4 regions of the Candidatus Nitrospira neomarina genome follow, and region 4 is predicted to be linked to each of the others. Evidence: riboswitches for the same ligand, from Rfam matches in the RefSeq annotation. Region 4 holds a riboswitch; each other region holds the start of a gene.
The links. A riboswitch is a leader RNA that binds a small molecule or an ion and turns the genes downstream of it on or off. The one in region 4 is predicted to bind cyclic di-GMP.

Region 1: linked by a shared signal. The riboswitch ahead of PQG83_RS16130 (Ig-like domain-containing protein) and the one ahead of PQG83_RS09920 (Ig-like domain-containing protein) in region 4 are both predicted to bind cyclic di-GMP.
Region 2: linked by a shared signal. The riboswitch ahead of PQG83_RS19645 (Flp family type IVb pilin) and the one ahead of PQG83_RS09920 (Ig-like domain-containing protein) in region 4 are both predicted to bind cyclic di-GMP.
Region 3: linked by a shared signal. The riboswitch ahead of PQG83_RS06880 (sigma-70 family RNA polymerase sigma factor) and the one ahead of PQG83_RS09920 (Ig-like domain-containing protein) in region 4 are both predicted to bind cyclic di-GMP.

What each region holds. Positions count from the first base shown of each region.
Region 1 covers NZ_CP116968.1:3,738,894-3,743,313, forward strand. Annotated here, with positions in the region: gene PQG83_RS16125 (monovalent cation:proton antiporter family protein) at 1-995, shown strand, start outside; cyclic di-GMP riboswitch class I at 1,474-1,550, shown strand; gene PQG83_RS16130 (Ig-like domain-containing protein) at 1,604-4,048, shown strand.
Region 2 covers NZ_CP116968.1:4,527,471-4,531,890, reverse strand. Annotated here, with positions in the region: gene PQG83_RS19660 (TadG family pilus assembly protein) at 384-1,499, opposite strand; gene PQG83_RS19655 (TadE/TadG family type IV pilus assembly protein) at 1,553-1,981, opposite strand; gene PQG83_RS19650 (Flp family type IVb pilin) at 2,243-2,446, opposite strand; gene PQG83_RS19645 (Flp family type IVb pilin) at 2,601-2,771, opposite strand; cyclic di-GMP riboswitch class I at 2,867-2,947, opposite strand; gene PQG83_RS19640 (phosphatase PAP2 family protein) at 3,762-4,420, shown strand, end outside.
Region 3 covers NZ_CP116968.1:1,531,892-1,536,311, forward strand. Annotated here, with positions in the region: gene trxA (thioredoxin) at 1-74, opposite strand, end outside; gene PQG83_RS06870 (tetratricopeptide repeat protein) at 239-799, opposite strand; gene PQG83_RS06875 (cell wall hydrolase) at 1,242-1,811, shown strand; gene PQG83_RS06880 (sigma-70 family RNA polymerase sigma factor) at 1,822-2,700, opposite strand; cyclic di-GMP riboswitch class I at 2,786-2,876, opposite strand; gene lptG (LPS export ABC transporter permease LptG) at 3,178-4,266, opposite strand; gene PQG83_RS06890 (LptF/LptG family permease) at 4,295-4,420, opposite strand, start outside.
Region 4 covers NZ_CP116968.1:2,272,822-2,277,241, reverse strand. Annotated here, with positions in the region: gene PQG83_RS09920 (Ig-like domain-containing protein) at 1-2,344, opposite strand, end outside; cyclic di-GMP riboswitch class I at 2,412-2,493, opposite strand; gene PQG83_RS09915 (FG-GAP-like repeat-containing protein) at 3,634-4,420, opposite strand, start outside.

The DNA.
Region 1 (4,420 bases), 1.5 Mb from region 4:
AGGTGGGAGAATTTGCTTTTATTCTTGCACGGGTGGGTCAGGGAGAAGGATTATTGGATACGCATGCCTATAATATATTTCTTGCAGTATCGGTGTTGTCCATGACAATTACGCCATTTTTGATTCAATGGGCTCCCCGTCTGGCTAGACGGACCGAGGCCCTTGACCGCCTGAAACATTGGTTCCCTCGACGTCAGGTCAATGCGTTGCAAAGTACCAGGATTAAAACCAGAGACCATGTCATTATCGTGGGTTATGGCTTAAATGGCAGGAATCTTGCCAGGGTTTTAGGTGATATGGAGATTCCATTTGTGGTGCTGGACGTCAATCCTGATGTCGTGCAGGCTGATAAAAAAGGACCAGGCACCATGCTCTATGGGGATGGGACAAATCCCAGAGTGTTGACTCAAGCCGGAATCATAATGGCGCGAGTTCTCGTGGTAGCTACCTCGGACCCTTTTGGCGCGCGCCGAATTGTTCAACAAGCACGACAACTGAACCCCTCTCTTCATATTGTCGTACGAACACGATACTTAAAGGAATTGCAGGACCTCCAAGAACTAGGAGCCAATGATGTCGTTCCGGAAGAATTCGAAACATCAATTGAGATTTTTGCCTTAGTTCTTCGTACCTATCAGACGCCGAAGGACAGGATTCAAGATAAAGTTGAACAAATTCGTCGTGAGGGGTATCTCCTGCTCCGGAGAGGGGAGCTACCTGAGTTAGCTCACCATCTGCGTGGCGGAACATTGGCTGATGTGCAAGTCGATACCTGCCGGGTGGAATACGACTCTCCCGCTTTGGGGAAGCCATTGACCCAGCTGAATATCCATGGACGGACAGGCGCATCGGTGATTGCGATTACACGGGGTGGCGTGACGCAATCCAATCCTTCTCGCGAAACCATTCTGGAGCCAGGTGATGTCCTCGTCCTTCTTGGTGCGCGTGAGCAAATCCGTAAGGCCATTGCCCTGCTCGTGGATGTCAAAATGTGAAAGGCTTGGTCTCCCCCAGGCCTGATTGGACGGCGGGTGAGCCCTTATGGTCACTTCCTCCACACAATCATTCCGTCCACTGACCATGGTTTTTGTTCTTCAGGCGTAGAACGTGGCTGGCGTGAACGTCTTCGTATGTTCCGTCTGGGTTTTCGTTGAAGGAATGCTTCGCCAACGGATCTTTGCGTGTTCCAAACCAGAGGGCCTCGTCCAACAAAGTTCGAGCCTTCACGCCTTGCGCACGTCTCGAGGATGTGGACGAAGACCCGTCAAACGGGCCGTGCAAGAACGATCATGATTGGACGGCAAGTGCCAGAAGAATTCTCCAACCTCCCCTGCCTGGGTCATGCTTAAAGGCTTTTGGGGATCCACCGATAAAGCCCGTGAAGTCAAGAAAGTCCGTGTCTTCTCACATTCAAGAGCGAGTTTGGATCATTCGAACGAAGATGGCATAACACAGCGTAAACGAGTGGCCTCTTTCCGATAAAGGCAAACCCATTGTGAAGTGGGGACGCAAAGCCACGGGTCAGAATTTCTGATAGCCGGGTTACCGAAGAAAGGGAACGTGCGGGACTGGGGCCTCTGTTTGTGTGCGAAGGAGGTATCCCATGTCCGATGTTCGTGCGGGGAGTCGTCTCAAAAGGTGTCTAGCGTGGTGTCTACTTGGCAGTTGCCTCCTTTTTCTCCCGCCGGGGGCACAAGCCGCCACCAGTAATTCGGCCACTCTCCAATGGACTGCCAATCAAGAGGCCAATTTAGCGGGGTATCGGATCTATCGAGGAACCAACCCCGGGGTCTATGGGGTTCCCACGACGGTCGGGAAGATCACGACCTATCAATATACCCAATTACTCACGGACAAAACGCACTATTTTACGGTTACCGCGTTCGATGCCTCGGGCAATGAAAGTCTTCCCTCTCCCGAGGTGAAAAAATATATCGCCCCGTCCTCCCCCTCTTCCGGTACTTCTAGTCCGCCGCCGTCCTCCTCACTCAGCATATCGAACCTGACCGTTGCCAGTGGCGCAACGTATATGGTGTCCGCGGCCGGCCTCCAAGCCGGGGGAAGGGTATATCGCGATCGCGCCTATACATTTACCACGGTCCCTACGAGTGTGCAGGGCGCGGCCTATATCCAAACGGCCAATAATGATAAAGCGGCCACGACGACGGCCTTCCTGCGCTTTACGGTGAATCAACCGGTGTCTGTCACGGTGGCCTATGACGTGCGCCTGACACCGAAACCGTCGTGGTTGAGCAGCTTTACCGATACGGGCAAGAATCTGGTGACCTCGGATACGACTCTCCGCCTCTATGCTCGGGCCTTTCCGGCCGGGACGATTACGCTCGGGGGCAACGCCAGCGGGGGGGACGGCAGCATGTATTCCGTCATCGTTCAACCAGCGGAGGGCCCCATTCCCGATATCACGCCTCCCACGGTCGCCCTGGTTGGCATCCAAAATGGGAAGTCCCTGAGTGGCACCGTTACTGTATCCGCCATCGCCACAGATAATATTGGAGTGGTGGGTGTACAATTTCGACTTAATGGGAAAAATCTGGGGGTGGAAGATACGACACTCCCCTTTTCGCAAATATGGAACACGACTGGAGTGGCTCCCGGTCAATATACCTTGACCGCGATTGCCCGCGATGCGGCGGGCAATACCACAAGCTCAGCTCCGGTTACCGGAACCGTCGCCAATCCAATTACGCCACCAACACCTATTTCCACAAACAATCCAACTACAAGCCCATTAGCTATAACCAACCTGACCGTCGCTAGTGGGGCAGCGTATGGGGTGTCCGCCTCCGGCCTTCGCGCCGGAGGGACGGTGTATCGCGATCGCGCCTATACATTTACCACGGTTCCTACGAGTGTGCAGGGCGCGGCCTATATCCAAACGGCCAATAATGATAAAGCGGCCACAACGGCGGCCTTCCTGCGCTTTACGGTAAATCAACCGGTGTCCGTCACGGTGGCCTATGACGTGCGGCTGACTCCGAAACCGTCGTGGTTGAGCAGCTTTACCGATACGGGCAAGAATCTGGTGACCTCAGATACGACCCTCCACCTCCATGCTCGAGCCTTTCCAGCCGGGACGATCACGCTCGGCGGCAATGCCGGCGGGGGGAGTGGCAGTATGTATTCCGTCATCGTTCAACCCTCAGCACCTGGTACCACCACTGTTGCCAATCCAACTACGTCTTCATTGACCATATCGAACCTGACCGTTGCCAGTGGCGCAGCGTATGGCGTGTCCGCCGCCGGCCTTCGCGCCGGGGGGACGGTGTACCGCGATCGCGCCTATACATTTACCACGGTTCCCACGAGTGTGCAGGGTGCGGCCTATATCCAAACGGCCAATAATGATAAAGCGGCCACAACGGCGGCCTTCCTGCGCTTTACGGTGAATCAACCGGTGTCCGTCACGGTCGCCTACGACGTGCGGCTGACTCCGAAACCGTCGTGGTTGAGCAGCTTTACCGATACGGGCAAGAATCTGGTGACCTCGGATACGACCCTTCACCTCTTTGCTCGGCCCTTTCCGGCTGGGACGATCACGCTCGGGGGCAATGCCAGTGGGAAGGGCGGCAGCATGTATTCCGTCATTGTTCAACCCTCGTTCCCGTTAACTATTTCCAACCTGATCGTTGCCAATGGGGCAGCGTATGGCGTGTCCGCCGCCGGCCTTCGCGCCGGGGGGACGGTGTACCGCGATCGCGCCTATACATTTACCACGGTCCCTACGAGTGTGCAGGGTGCGGCCTATATCCAAACGGCCAATAATGATAAAGCGGCCACAACGGCGGCCTTCCTGCGCTTTACGGTGAATCAACCGGTGTCCGTCACGGTGGCCTATGACGTGCGGCTGACTCCGAAACCGTCGTGGTTGAGCGCCTTTACCGATACGGGCAAGAATCTGGTGACCTCGGATACGACTCTCCGCCTCTATGCTCGAGCCTTTCCCGCCGGGACGATCACGCTCGGCGGCAATGCCGGCGTGGGGAGCGGCAGTATGTATTCCGTCATCGTCCAACCTCTGGTCCAATGATGTTGTGTTGGAAGAATTCGATTCATCAATTGAGCTTTGTGCCCCGATTGTCCGCACTTATCCGAGGCCGAAGGCCATGATCCAAAATTTGAATCCGAGGTGGGTCCTGTGAAGGGGATGAGATGCCGTCTGGGTTTTCGTTGAAGGAATGCTTCGCCAACGGATCTTTGCGTGTTCCAAACCAGAGGGCCTCGTCCAACAAAGTTCGAGCCTTCACGCCTTGCGCACGTCTCGAGGATGTGGACGAAGACCCGTCAAACGGGCCGTGCAAGAACAATCATGATTGGACGGCAAGTGCCAGAAGAATTCTCCAACCTCCCCTGCCTGGGTCATGCCTAAAGGCTTTTGGGGATCCACCGATAAAGCCCGTGA
Region 2 (4,420 bases), 2.3 Mb from region 4:
CAAGGAATGCGGACAAAACCAAGGGTTTTTAGAGGTGCCCTTTATACTGCTTGTATGGTTTTCCGCATTTCTGGGCATGGTGGGGGAACAGACTCCAGGAAACGGCTAAGCAAAATGATGGAAAGAGGTCTAGAGGGAAAGACAGAGATGTGGAAGGTAAAAACTATCTCTAGCTGCGAAACGAAGCGACAATGAGTCCTTCGTCAGCACATTCTACAATAGAAACGTGCATGTCGGGGAAATGAGCAGACCTATTGGTACTCTAGGGGCCTAGGAGAGGGAGCCCATAAAAAAGTCCTTTTGAGCCCGTCTCAAACACGACCGACCCAAAAGGACCAAGATTCCTGGGAGACGCTCTTATACTCCCGGCTGTTGACTCGTCATCACGACACTAATCGTGGATAAACCGATAAGGGCTGAAGGGGTCCAATGCCCCCACCGGTCTGGTTGGGATTTGGCGCTCCATCAAAAAAGGCATCGCATTTCACTTCCGCTTGAATATCATTTTTCTTGACTGTTGTAATCACCGCTTTCGCGTATCCCACGATGGTGATATCTCCACTGGGATTATTGCAAGAGGATGAGGAACTGGCTCCATAGACAGGAAGATTGATATCCCATTCATACCGCCCAGCATCATTATTCCATTGTTTTTTTGTATCCCACAAATTGATCAGATTGGGAAACGCCGATGAGACTTCTCCACCCGTAAAGGTGAATTGTGTCTGCCCTGGAGTCATCCCGGGACTTTGATAGCTCCCGTCTTGTAGTCCATCGATAGTATTACGGAGTTTACTCGCATTGGCCGGATGCTGATCAAAGACATGCCATCCCGCACAGCCATTCACCCCGGTAGGAGAAAATTGGATACCCGAATTGCAGGAGGCCACGCCATTAAACCAGTTACTGGAAATGGCAAAGGGCACATCACCTACTCCTGGTGGGGTCGGACCACCCGAGGTCCCCAATGCGGCAATCGAGCTGGTCGCGAGGCTCATGGTATTGACACCCAACATACCCCCAAAAAATGTCGTAATCGGTCCATTCGCCGCACCATCCCGCCGTGTGGTCGCACGAATGGCATTGGGGCGCGTCACGGTTGGGGTAAACGTCTTTCCATCGAAATCCCACGTGCCATATTCGATATCTCCTTGCGAAAGAGATAAATTACTGACCTCTGAAGCACTATTGGCAAAGGCTGCGGCGGTCGCCTGCGAATTTATTTGTGATTGTTCATTGCTTGTCAGATTTCGATTCAAATCCTGCTGCTGAGCAATAGGCAGGGCCAAGTAAGTGACACCCAATTGCCGTGCAGCGGCCAGCGCAGCGGCATCCGAAGCATTGTGCAACTCATTTTGGGTAAGAAGGGCATGCCCGACATCAATTGCCACACCTGCCATGATGGCCATGGTCACTCCCATAAACACGCCGTTGATGGCCGCGATACCACGTTCATTCAAGAGCCCAGAGACGCCAGATGTTCGGTGTTTGTTCCACATTATTTTTGATTCCCCCTCTCCCTTGCCGATCTCTCCGGGAAAATTTTCCTGTCTTATTCCATCATCATGGTGACAGAGGCTTGTAAGTTGGGTGTAGAAATCGCGGGAATGAGTTTATCGATGACAAAGTAGTTCCAGGGTATAGTGGCGACCACATTTAACGGCTGCCCCTGTGCACCTCCGACCCCATTGACTGCCACCGAGAGCCCTGATGAATCCACCCCTCCCGCGGTAAGAGAGGCCGTGACAGCTGCTTCAATTTCTGCCTGCCCATTGCCTGCCGCAAATAACGTCCCCTGGCGCGCTCCCACACGGGTCGCATTCACCAGAACTTCCTTAAACCACAACATACGGCCAAAATCGATCGCTCCAAATACGAGGGAGGCAAGAATCGGTAAGATGAGAGCAAACTCTACTGCCGTCGAGCCCCGCTCGGATTGTCTCAGCTTTTGTAATAGTTTTTTGTGGTATACATTCATCATTCTTTGTCCCACTCTGCTAAATGTTTTGGAAGTGGCTATCAGGCCGTGTCCACCTACCACGGACAGGCACGTTAAAATGGAACTAGCCCCCGCCAGACATTTCTGATAGATCCCGTATCGTGTCCCTCAAATACCATTCCATCTCCCTCTGTTCCCTGAGCTTCTCGAAGGGAGAATGATTTCAGGTGGTACATATTTCGAATGGTTCTTCGACAGACTGAGCATGAATGAATAATAAAAAGGAGCTAGGGAAAAACGACACTAACTTCCCAGAGCCTCTGCGATGATCCCCATGGCCCCTTCATACATATTTACGACTGCCGTTCCCATGGCGGCTTGAGCTGTCAACACCGTCGCGCCGATGAGCGCAGCCAGGAGACCATATTCAATCGCCGTGGCGCCGTCTTCATCAACGAGAAGGTTTTTTATCAAGTGATGACAGTGATTCAGGAGAATCGTCTGCATGATGATGTCCTCCCCTATCCCTTATCTGAATTTTCCCATCTCTTCATTCATCAATCCTGTACTCGCCCTCAGAAGTAGGCTTCGGCCGAAGTGCCGTTCCAGTGACCTGCCACCAGAACGGCACTTCCAGGCACCTGCAGAAACAAGCTCTCTTTTAGCTCGGAGCAACAGACGAAGCAATGTTGTTGAACGTTCCGCTGAGGGCAGTCCCAACAGCAGTCACGGCAGTCACTATCACCGCGGCGATCAAAGCAGCCAACAAACCATACTCAATAGCTGTGGCTCCCTCTTCATCATTTACGAAACGCATCACTTGGTTAACCATAGCGCATCTCCTTAACGGGCGAAGGTAAATACGTGCGTTACGCCAGACTGCCCGGAAAATTCTGACGCAGACGTTGCCCCTTGGCTCTCCGTGCCTTCGGCAACCCGGCTATCAGGGACCAACCCTGATCCGTGGTTTTGCGCCCACGCCTTACGACGTGTTCGCCGTTCTCGGGAAGGGGCACCCGACCGAATCCATGCTTCATAGTTATGCATAAATGTTCGTGGACCCAAGAAAGTTTTCCACCTCGCATTCTGTGGCTCCTCGTTTTCATGTTTCATTATCGACTTACCCAGGAAAAACTTGCCGATGTTTTTTGTTGAATATGTTTCATATTAGGTAAGGGTAGGATGGATTGCTTCCCTTTGTTAACCAAGGAAATCGAAAATGTTCAGACCGGCTTAAATTTTTGGACTGCACCTGAGGAAACGTAAGGGATGAGGAGTGAGACAAAAGGAAAGAGGAGAAATACGCCGTGAAACCTCAGAAGGAATGTGAAGAGCGGCCGCTGACTTACTCTTTGACCAAGGGGATGAATGCGGATTTTTCACAAAGGAATCTTCGACACATTATCAAGATAATGAGGGATATTCCGAAAAAGCCTTTGTCTGAAGGCTTAAAAGCGAATTGCAAAATTGCCAAGCCCAATACATCATAGCCAATCCCGATGCCATTCCTGACTTCACCTGTAACTGTGCCCACCCAACTAGACCATGAGGTAGACTAGTTGAAAAAAATTTGCGGGTTACCGCCTGCCCTCCATACCTACTGTCTTAAGCTCAAAAATCGGACCAACACATACACGGATGAAGACAATCAATTGAGGTTCAGGTGCAAACAAGTGGCGGGACTTTTGTTCATGATGAGGATTTCGAGGTCGTTGAGGACAAGTTCGTTGAACCGTGCACGACAGTATAGACACTATTTAACGGCGCGATCAGAACCTGCTCGCAACTACAGTGGCACAATTCCAATGCGAGGATATGCATAATGAGAGTGGGAAATTTTACACTGGCAAAGCCTTTCCTATGGCCGGTCGAACGTTTATTACGCAATACCATTTTCGTGCTGGCGGTCTTCGATCTGGCCATGATCCTTGTTCGCAATATTGGCTTCGATTGGTTTTCGTATACCCTTTTTTTTGCCGTGGGAATTTTCATGATTACCGTGGGGCTGTTCTACCGTTCAAGCGGACGGAGTGAGCGTATTTCTATGACGCTGATGGCCACAGGGTTGCTTCTTCTGTTTACAATTGTGTTATCAGTTTTCGGCTATTTGCTGCTCCCCCTTTGGCGAGAGCCTATTGATCCGGTTCTGGTCCGGATCGATGCTTGGTTCGGGTATTCATGGCCTGACATTGTCCAATTTGCCGGTCGCCATCCATTTTTTAATGAATTGACGCGTTATGCCTATTTATCTTCTATACCGCAAATGGCATTACTTTTTCTTATTTTAGGATTTGGAGGCAAGCAAAAAGAACTCCATGTCTTCATCCTTTCAATAACCGCCTCAGGTCTGGCGACGCTTGGATTTTGGGCGCTGTTTCCGGCATTTGGCACAAGCGTGCTCTATGACATTTCTGGCACAATTGAGCAGGCGGCAAGACCGCTTGTTGGCTCGTCCTATGGTGCCGAATTATTGCGTCTAGG
Region 3 (4,420 bases), 740 kb from region 4:
ATCACGACCTCTGAAGATTTCAGTACTTCCCCATCCCAATTCGCTGCATCGGCTTTGGCCACTAAATCAGACACTGACTGCCTCCTTGGATAAATACGACAAAATGTCCAGACTGTCTTGCCATCCTAAAACCGCTCTTATCGGACTGTCAACTCACTCAAATACGATTAACCTATCTCCAGAGAGGGGCACCCTGTGTGCTCTGCTTGACCACTTCACTCACAGGCAGAGATAGAATTCACCATTGCCATTCATCCGGGGTTCCAGTCCACCATGAATCAGGCTTCAATGCACGCCAACGAGTTTGTTGCGCCCACAATTCATCCGTCCGTGTCCGACTCAACCGATTGGCCATTGCTGCGGTCACATCAAATTGTTGCCGAATGCCTTCATGAATGAGTTCTTGCGCCATACGAGGCATGACATTCGGCGGATCAATGAGATCGAGAACATCCCGTGCGGTCAAATTCAGGGCTAATTGCTCCACTTTCACATAATCTTCCTGCTTGGCTAATGCTCCTAAATAACCATCAATTGCCTCATAGACATAGGCCAAATAAACGTATGCTTCAACCGAGGGATTGCGGTCAATATTTTCCTGGCAAGCCTCTACTGCTCGACGGTAATCTCCGGCCATCAAAAACACTTTAGCGTGTGCAAGAGATTGCATAGGCAAGACAGGCGTCTGATCTGACTGAGCCCAACCATTGGAAAGCGGTAACGTACCAAGAAGAATTACTCCCACCCCGAGACACATCATCATTTCCCTTCCTCTTTCGCTCAACGACGAAATAGTCATGTTCTCCTCCATCACTAAAATCGCGCAACAAACATCATTCTCGATAGATTCTCTGTTCGTTCTGAAAATTTACGATGATTCACTAGACCCATTTTCAAGATTGTCAGATTTTTAATCAGTACGAGAATCTCGAAATCCCTCTGTTTCCAATCACTATTGCATGATATACGGCTGACCTAATCTTTGATGTCCCGAAACCACGACACAATGCTGGATAAAGGCCCCTTGTTATTTAGAAAAACACAAAAAGTCTACCACCAGACTCATCCCTACAACTCAAGACTCCCATAAACGCCTTCCATTGAACAATCTAAAACGTCAATGGCATGCACTTTGCGAAAGACCGTGTCCAAAAAGCATTTAATTAAACCTGGCTTCTCAATATCTAAACAAAAAATAATGAGGGAAAAATTCTAAACCCATTAAGCATTAAAGGAATAAAATGAAACGAAACCAAACACTGTTATCTTGTGTCCTCATCATTGGTATAGAAACCTTCTCCATATGCTTACTCCCCGTTTCACCAACTCCTGCAAATTCGGCCGATATCGCATTAGTTCTTTCGTCTTCTTCGCCTGTATCACCATTGCCTCCGGAAATGGTCCATTGGCCGGAATCTAGCCACAGCGACGACACCTTAGCGGCCCTCACCATCTATCTGGAAGCCGGCGGTGAAAGTTTTGCTGGAAAGTTAGCTGTCGCGGCCGTCATTCGGAACCGAATGGCTCTCAAATACCATAGCGATGGCACGGTCAAGGGCACGGTTCTTCGGGCCAAACAGTTTGAACCATGGATGGGACGAAATCCAGAAGAAATGGAATTTGATCAAACCAATCGAAACATGAAAGATAGTTTATTAGCCTGGAAGGTTGTACAAGACGGGCGAAAGATGGTGAATGGGGCTGTACTGTTTTATAATCCCCAACTGGTCAAAACTCCCCGGTGGGCTCAGATCAACCGTAAAGTGGCAAAAATTGGCGGACACGAATTTTTTAATAAGCACACCATTTAATCTAGTTTAATTAGTCACGGACCACGGGTGTTTTTCGCAAATTCCTGGGTCGGGGCGCACTGGGTCCCCCATCCTCTATACGTTTCAACTCTATGCGTAGATGTCGAATGGCACCGGAATGCACCCGGCAGACCCCAGATTCGGTCAGACCCATTTGCCGACCAATTTCTTTCATCGTCAATCCCGCATGATAATACGATTGAAGCACCTCTTGCTGGCGTGCCGATAATGTCTGGAGCGCCGCTGACAGGGCCGCTTTCATTTCTGCATCCGCACAGGCCACAAAAGGGTCCAGATGGTTAACGTCCGGCAAAACATCACGAAGGGTGCATTCATCTTCCCCCTGCCCAACCGGCTCATCCAGACTAATTAACCGGGGATCACACCCGCCCACTCCTTCTATCTCCTCAATGGGGACGCCCAACAGTGTGGCCAATTCCTGTGTGGTCGGTGGCACCCCATTTTTCTGAAGATGCTCTTCAACTATTTGTCGCACTTGATCTCGACGAAATCGAACAGACCGAGGAACCCAATCCATAGACCGAATTTCATCTAACATCATGCCACGAATACGATATTCGGCAAATGTGCGAAATTTAATATCACGTGTCGGATCATAGCGCTTCAACGCCGACAACAGCCCCATAGCCCCTGCGCTGGTCAAATCCTCGACATCCAGGGAAAAGGGATTTCTGAATGCCATAATTCCGGCCATCCGACGAATGATCGGGAGAAACTCTAATAAAATCCGGGTAACATATTCCTGATCGAGCTGGCCCTGTGCCTCCGTATGTTCTACTTTTTTCGGACTAACCGAACAGAGGTGAGATGTGTCGGGTTCTTTGATACCAACTGTTGTCTCCGTGGAATGTTGTGCGTCTTCGTCCATATTTTGGCCTTTCCAGGGTGACCAAAAAAAAGCGCCCCTTCCAGGAAAGGGGCGCATGAACGAACGCATGGATCTACCAACACAGTTCGGTAACCAGACGAACCCTGCAACGACAACGTTCTCAGGGTTTCTTGGCTTTGCGCCCTACCCTCACGGATAGTTTGCCCTTGTCACCTGTTGAATTCGTTAGTCGATAATTACAACCTCATGTAAGTGATGGTTTTTTGAAATTTTCCGATTAACTGTCTGTCTTGGATCTTCGGATTCTCCCCTACTCTTCGACCTCTATCTCTTTGGAAATGTTATCGGATCCGAGTCAAGGGGAATTAAGAAAATCCCTTGCGTGTTTATGAAAAAACTACGCAAATTCATATATTGCACAGTATCAAAAACCAATACGAATGGTGATCAGGAACAGATGGTCAAAATCTCATTCACACAATCCCTCCAGTGCCCTTCATGACAATCGCGGATCCTTCATTTCAGCCTCAAAAACAGATTTATTCCTATGATCAAAAACATGACTGTGGCAATCCAACCGCCAATGATCGGTAATACCGCTCCATTTCGTCCTAAGACAATGCCTACTGAATGCGCCGCCCAGAAAAAAAATCCAATTGCCAGAGTTTGCCCAAGCCCTTTAGCTATTCCAACCTCACGCACACCACTTCCGCGCAGACTCACCGAGATCCCTAACAGTATCATCACCAGAGGAACCAGAGAGTACGCAATTCGAGACCAATAATCAGTTAAAAAACGATGAGGACTATGGCCATCTTCTATTAACCTTTGAATATAGTCATGCAATTGATACAAGGACATATGCTCTGGAGACTGAGCCAGCCAATTCTGAAAATCATCAGGCGTGAGAGAGAGAGGCAACGTCTGCCGTGGGATAACATTCACTTGCAGGCGTTCTTTAGCCTGAAATGTTCGCTCAATCGCATGCTCCATTATCCATTCTTCATCGACAAACGTTGCCCATTCTCCTTTAAGAATCCTTTTGAGACTGAAGCGATCATCGAGGGTGTATTGGTGGATACCATTCAAACGAAACCCATCTTCTGTCACGGAATCAATTCGCATAAGGTGATTGCGTCCCACCCGAAGCCATAAACGTTCCGGAGTTAGTAAGAGGGGCTCTGGTTTATTTTGGATTAAAACCGATTGAACAAATTCAGCTTTAATATTGGCCAAAGGAATCAACACGGACGTCAAACTCAGACCCACCACACTCACAAACCCGCCAAAGACAAAAAAAGGAATGGCAATTTGATAAAAACTTAATCCACAACTTCGCATCGCCGTGATTTCACGAGTCCGATTAAGCCCACAAATTGTCAAAATTGATGCCATTAGAGCCGCTAGCGGGGCTAAGAGAAAAGCAATTTCGGGAATTCGATAGACAAAAAAGCTTAAAATAACGCTTAGGTCTGCATCATATTTCAAAAATTTTCTCAATTTTTCAAAAAAATCCACGACCAGATAAATCGTCAGCACGGTTACAAGACACATTAAGAAGACGCGACTAAATTTCCCAAATACATACCAAGAAATTTTTTTCATGATCTAACTTGCTTGAGAGAATGCTGGGTCATTGTTTTCCAGCTTGAAATAGAAGGAACCCTGTGAAGAAGGCCAGGATAATGTTGGGCATCCACGCACCGAAAAACGGAGAAATCACCAAAGTCGTCACGAGAAACTCTCCCAATACATTTAA
Region 4 (4,420 bases):
TCAACCATACCGCGGTGCTGCCATTCGCGTGCCGCCAAATAAGGTCTGCTTTGCCGTCACCGTTTAGATCCCCGACTCCGTGAATGTCCCAAGCCGTCGAGGCGGTGCCGGGATAGCCTGTGGAGGCTATGTTCACGCCGTCCATAAGCCACACGGCCACCGCACCGCTCGTGCTATGGTGCCAGACGACATCTGCTTTGCCGTCTCCGTTTAGATCCCCCACTCCCTTCAGGTCCCATTCCGTAGGCAACTGGCCAAGAAATCCCGAGTCGGCAACGCTTGTGCCATTGAGCAGCCACCCAGCCACGTGCCCGGTTTTCGTATTCCGCCAAACCAGGTCGGCCTTGCCGTCCCCATTCAGATCGTGATTTTGGGGTGAGGGTGGAGTGCTGGTATTGCTCACCGTGACCGTGACGGCTGTGGCGGTTTTCGTATTGCCCGCGGCATCGCGGGCAATGGCCGTGAGAGTGTACGAGCCATTCGGGACGGTGGTGGTATTCCAGCTGGTGCTGTAGGGATTGGTCGTATCTTCGGTCCCGAGGTTGGCGCCCTGGAGGCGGAATTGCACGCCCGCGACGCCGACATTGTCGCTGGCGCTGGCACTGACTGTCACCGTGCCGGAGACGGTGCCCGCGCTTGGGGCCGTCAGCGTGACCGTCGGGGCGGTCGTATCTGCCGGCGTATTGCTCACCGTGACCGTGACGGCTGCGGCGGTTTTCGAATTGCCCGCGGCATCGCGGGCAATGGCCGTGAGAGTGTACGAGCCATTCGGGACGGTGGTGGTATTCCAGCTGGTGCTGTAGGGATTGGTCGTATCTTCGGTCCCGAGGTTGGCGCCCTGGAGGCGGAATTGCACGCCCGCGACGCCGACATTGTCGCTGGCGCTGGCACTGACTGTCACCGTGCCGGAGACGGTGCCCGCGCTTGGGGCCGTCAGCGTGACCGTCGGGGCGGTCGTATCTGCCGGCGTATTGCTCACCGTGACCGTGACGGCTGCGGCGGTTTTCGAATTGCCCGCGGCATCGCGGGCAATGGCCGTGAGAGTGTACGAGCCATTCGGGACGGTGGTGGTATTCCAGCTGGTGCTGTAGGGACTGGTCGTATCTTCGGTCCCGAGGTTGGCGCCCTGGAGGCGGAATTGTACGCCCGCGACGCCGACATTGTCGCTGGCGCTGGCGCTGACCGTCACCGTGCCGGAGACGGTGCCCCCACTGGGAGCCGTCACCGTGACCGTCGGGGGCGTGGTGTCCGCTATGGAGCCACCCTCTGATTTGACGAGAACGGAATACATGCTGTAGGCACTACCGGCATTGCCCCCGAGGGTAATGGTGCCAGCGGGGAAGGACCGCACAAACAGGCGGTGGGTAGTATCCGAGGTCACCAGATTCGCGCCGGTATCCGTAAAGGTGCTCAACCACGATGGTTTTTGGATGAGACGCACGTCATGGGCGACAGACACCGACACAGGTTGATTGACCGTAAAGCTCAGAAAGGAGGCATTGGTCGCCCCTTTGTCCGCATTGGCGGTTTGGATATACGCGGCTCCCTGCACGTTAGTGGGAACCGTCGTAAAGGTATAATTGCGGTCAATATAGACGGTGCCCCCAGCTTGGAGGCTTGTTCCAACCACGTATGGTTGTTCACTGGCGACGGTCAGATTGGAAATAGTGAGTCCTGAGGAGGGTGGTGGCGTGCTGGTATTGCTCACCGTGACCGTGACGGGTGCGGCGGTTTTCGTATTGCCCGCGGCATCGCGGGCGATCGCGGTGAGGGTGTAGGCGCCATTCGGCACGGTGGTGGTATTCCAGCTGGTGCTGTAGGGATTGGTCGTATCTTCGGCGCCGAGGTTGGCGCCCTGGAGCCGGAATTGGACGCCGGTGACGCCGACATTGTCGCTGGCGCTGGCGCTGACCGTCACCGTGCCGGAGACGGTGCCCCCACTGGGAGCCGTCAGCGTGACCGTCGGGGCGGTCGAATCTGCGGGCGGTGTACTTGTGGGTATAGTAATTGTTGCTTCTGTCGAGGGAGTGCTTTCATTTCCTGCTGTATCAAAGGCGGTCGCAATAAATCCATAGGTTGTGCCTCCACTGAGCCCGGAAACGATGGTTGAGGGGGAGGATGGATTATTGGGAAATCCTGAAAATACGGGTTGTCCAAAATTTTGAGAAGATAACGTCCGTTTGTAAATTTTATATCCTGCTAAATCCGATTCGGTATTTGCATTCCAGGTTAGTTGGATAGAGGAGGCCGAATACGCGGGGCTAACGAACAACCCGAAGAGGAGAAGCGCAAGGTGTGCCGTATGCGCGATTACGAAACCCAAGGTGGTGGTTGGTCGGATCATACTCTTCTCCTTGTCGTATTCGGATCGAAGTCCGCATTTTCTCCTCCCCCTATGGATTAGGTCTTCCTTCGGTAGCCGGACGATCAGGCGATACTACCTGACTCCTGGCATTGCGGCCCTACTTCACAGTAGGTGTGCCCTTTCGGGAAGAGGATTGTTTGAACTAATGGGTGGTCAAAGTCTGTATCCCTTCATTTTTGATTTTTTCGCACCTCTAAACGGTCTGGCGAACATTTCGGAGAAGTAAGGAAAAACTTTAGAGAGAATTAGGATGACGAGGCGATTGGTCAGAAATTTTAGAAGAGCAAACACGAGAAATTATAAAAACCGAACAAAAAGGCCATCGAAATAATGAAATACTTGAACGCATTTTTTTTGGAAATTCCATCCGTTCATTCTAAAAAAATATATATCATTAGGGTTCTCTGCGAATTGAAAATCGATTGAAACTTTCAATTCGGTCAAAATGTGATCATTTCAATGCTTTCTCTACCATTGGGAAGATGTAGGAGATGAAGGGACGTGAAGTGTAAATAAGAAACTTGGAGCGGCTGGTTCTTTGGCATTTTGAGGAATGCCCGCCTGCTGTGGAATATGTGACTTCGAGCAATCCAATGGGTGAAGGTTTCCCCTTACACCTTATGAAGGGGAATGCTAATGGTTGCAGTTAGCGATGAAGCAAGGAAAACGACTAATGGTTCCATGAAGTGGTTTCAGGCTGTTAACTATGCGGATTGATTGGTTGGCAACAATTCTGTGGGCTGATCCGAATACCCCTACAAACATTTTGGGAATCAAGGTAACCATTTTCGGGGTCGTGGGAAGGGGGAAGAAGATCTCTCCCTATTCACGGGAAAGCCTATCCTCGGTAGGGGATTTCTGCCGACAGCAAGCAGGAATAACCTGTTTGACGGGAGATGGGCTCCTGATTATTCATGCCATAGCTGCTGTGAGGAAAAGAGATTTCTTCTAATGCTTGAAAACACCCCTTGCCACAACAAGGGTAGGATGATGAAGTCAAAATTTATGGGGAAGGCGATATTGGGGAGAAAATTTCCCCTAGAGAGGGGTTTATTCCTGGTGGAGAACCGGATAGGAAGCATGTTGTTGGTGAAGGAGATTGACGTGAGGTTTAGTCCGTTCGACAGTTTTCTTTCCATTGCCAGTGGTTGGAGTCGATGATTTATCCCCTTTCCCCTTTTTAGTACTTATTCTGAGGAGTCCATTCGCTGGGATAGTCCACAAGCCCAATCCAGATAAGCGTTTTTGTGTTTTTCTACAATCCTGTTTTACTGAATTTTCCAGTCTGTGGAAGCGGCACCCGGAAAGCCGGTCGAGGTGATGGTCACCCCGTTCATTAGCCATACCGCCACTGCGCCATTGGTGTTGTTGCGCCAGATGACGTCAGCCTTGCCATCCCCATTCACATCGTGAGCTCCTGCTATCTGCCATGCAACCGACACCGCCCCCGGGAAGGCGGAAAGGGCAATCCTCGTCCCATTCATGACCCATATGGCGGTGTTGCCGTCAGTGTGGTTGCGCCAGACCAGATCGGCTTGGCCATCGCCATTGACATCTCCGACGGCCTGAATGGTCCAAGTCGTCGGGGCGCTCCCGGGGAAGCCGGTGGAGGTGATGGTTAGGCCGTTCATTAGCCATACGGCCACCGTGCTGCTGGTGCTATGACGCCAAAGGACATCCGCTTTGCCATCCCCATTCACATCGCCTACTCCCGCGATCTGCCACTCTAAGGGGACACCTGCAGGGAATCCCGTTGCAACAATCGTCGTCCCATTCATGAGCCAAATTGCGGTGTGGCCATCAAGGGTGTTGCGCCAGACGAGGTCGGCTTTGCCATCGCCGTTGATATCCCCAACACCCTGAATGGCCCAAGCCGTCGACGCGCTGCCGGGAAAGCCCGTGGAGGTGATGGTTAGGCCGTTCATTAGCCATACGGCCACCGCACCGCTGGTGTTATGTCGCAAGATGATGTCGGCTTTGTCGTCCCCATTCAGATCGTCCACTCCACTTAAGGCCCATTCAGTGGACAACTGCCCCAGAAAGGCCGAGGCTGTG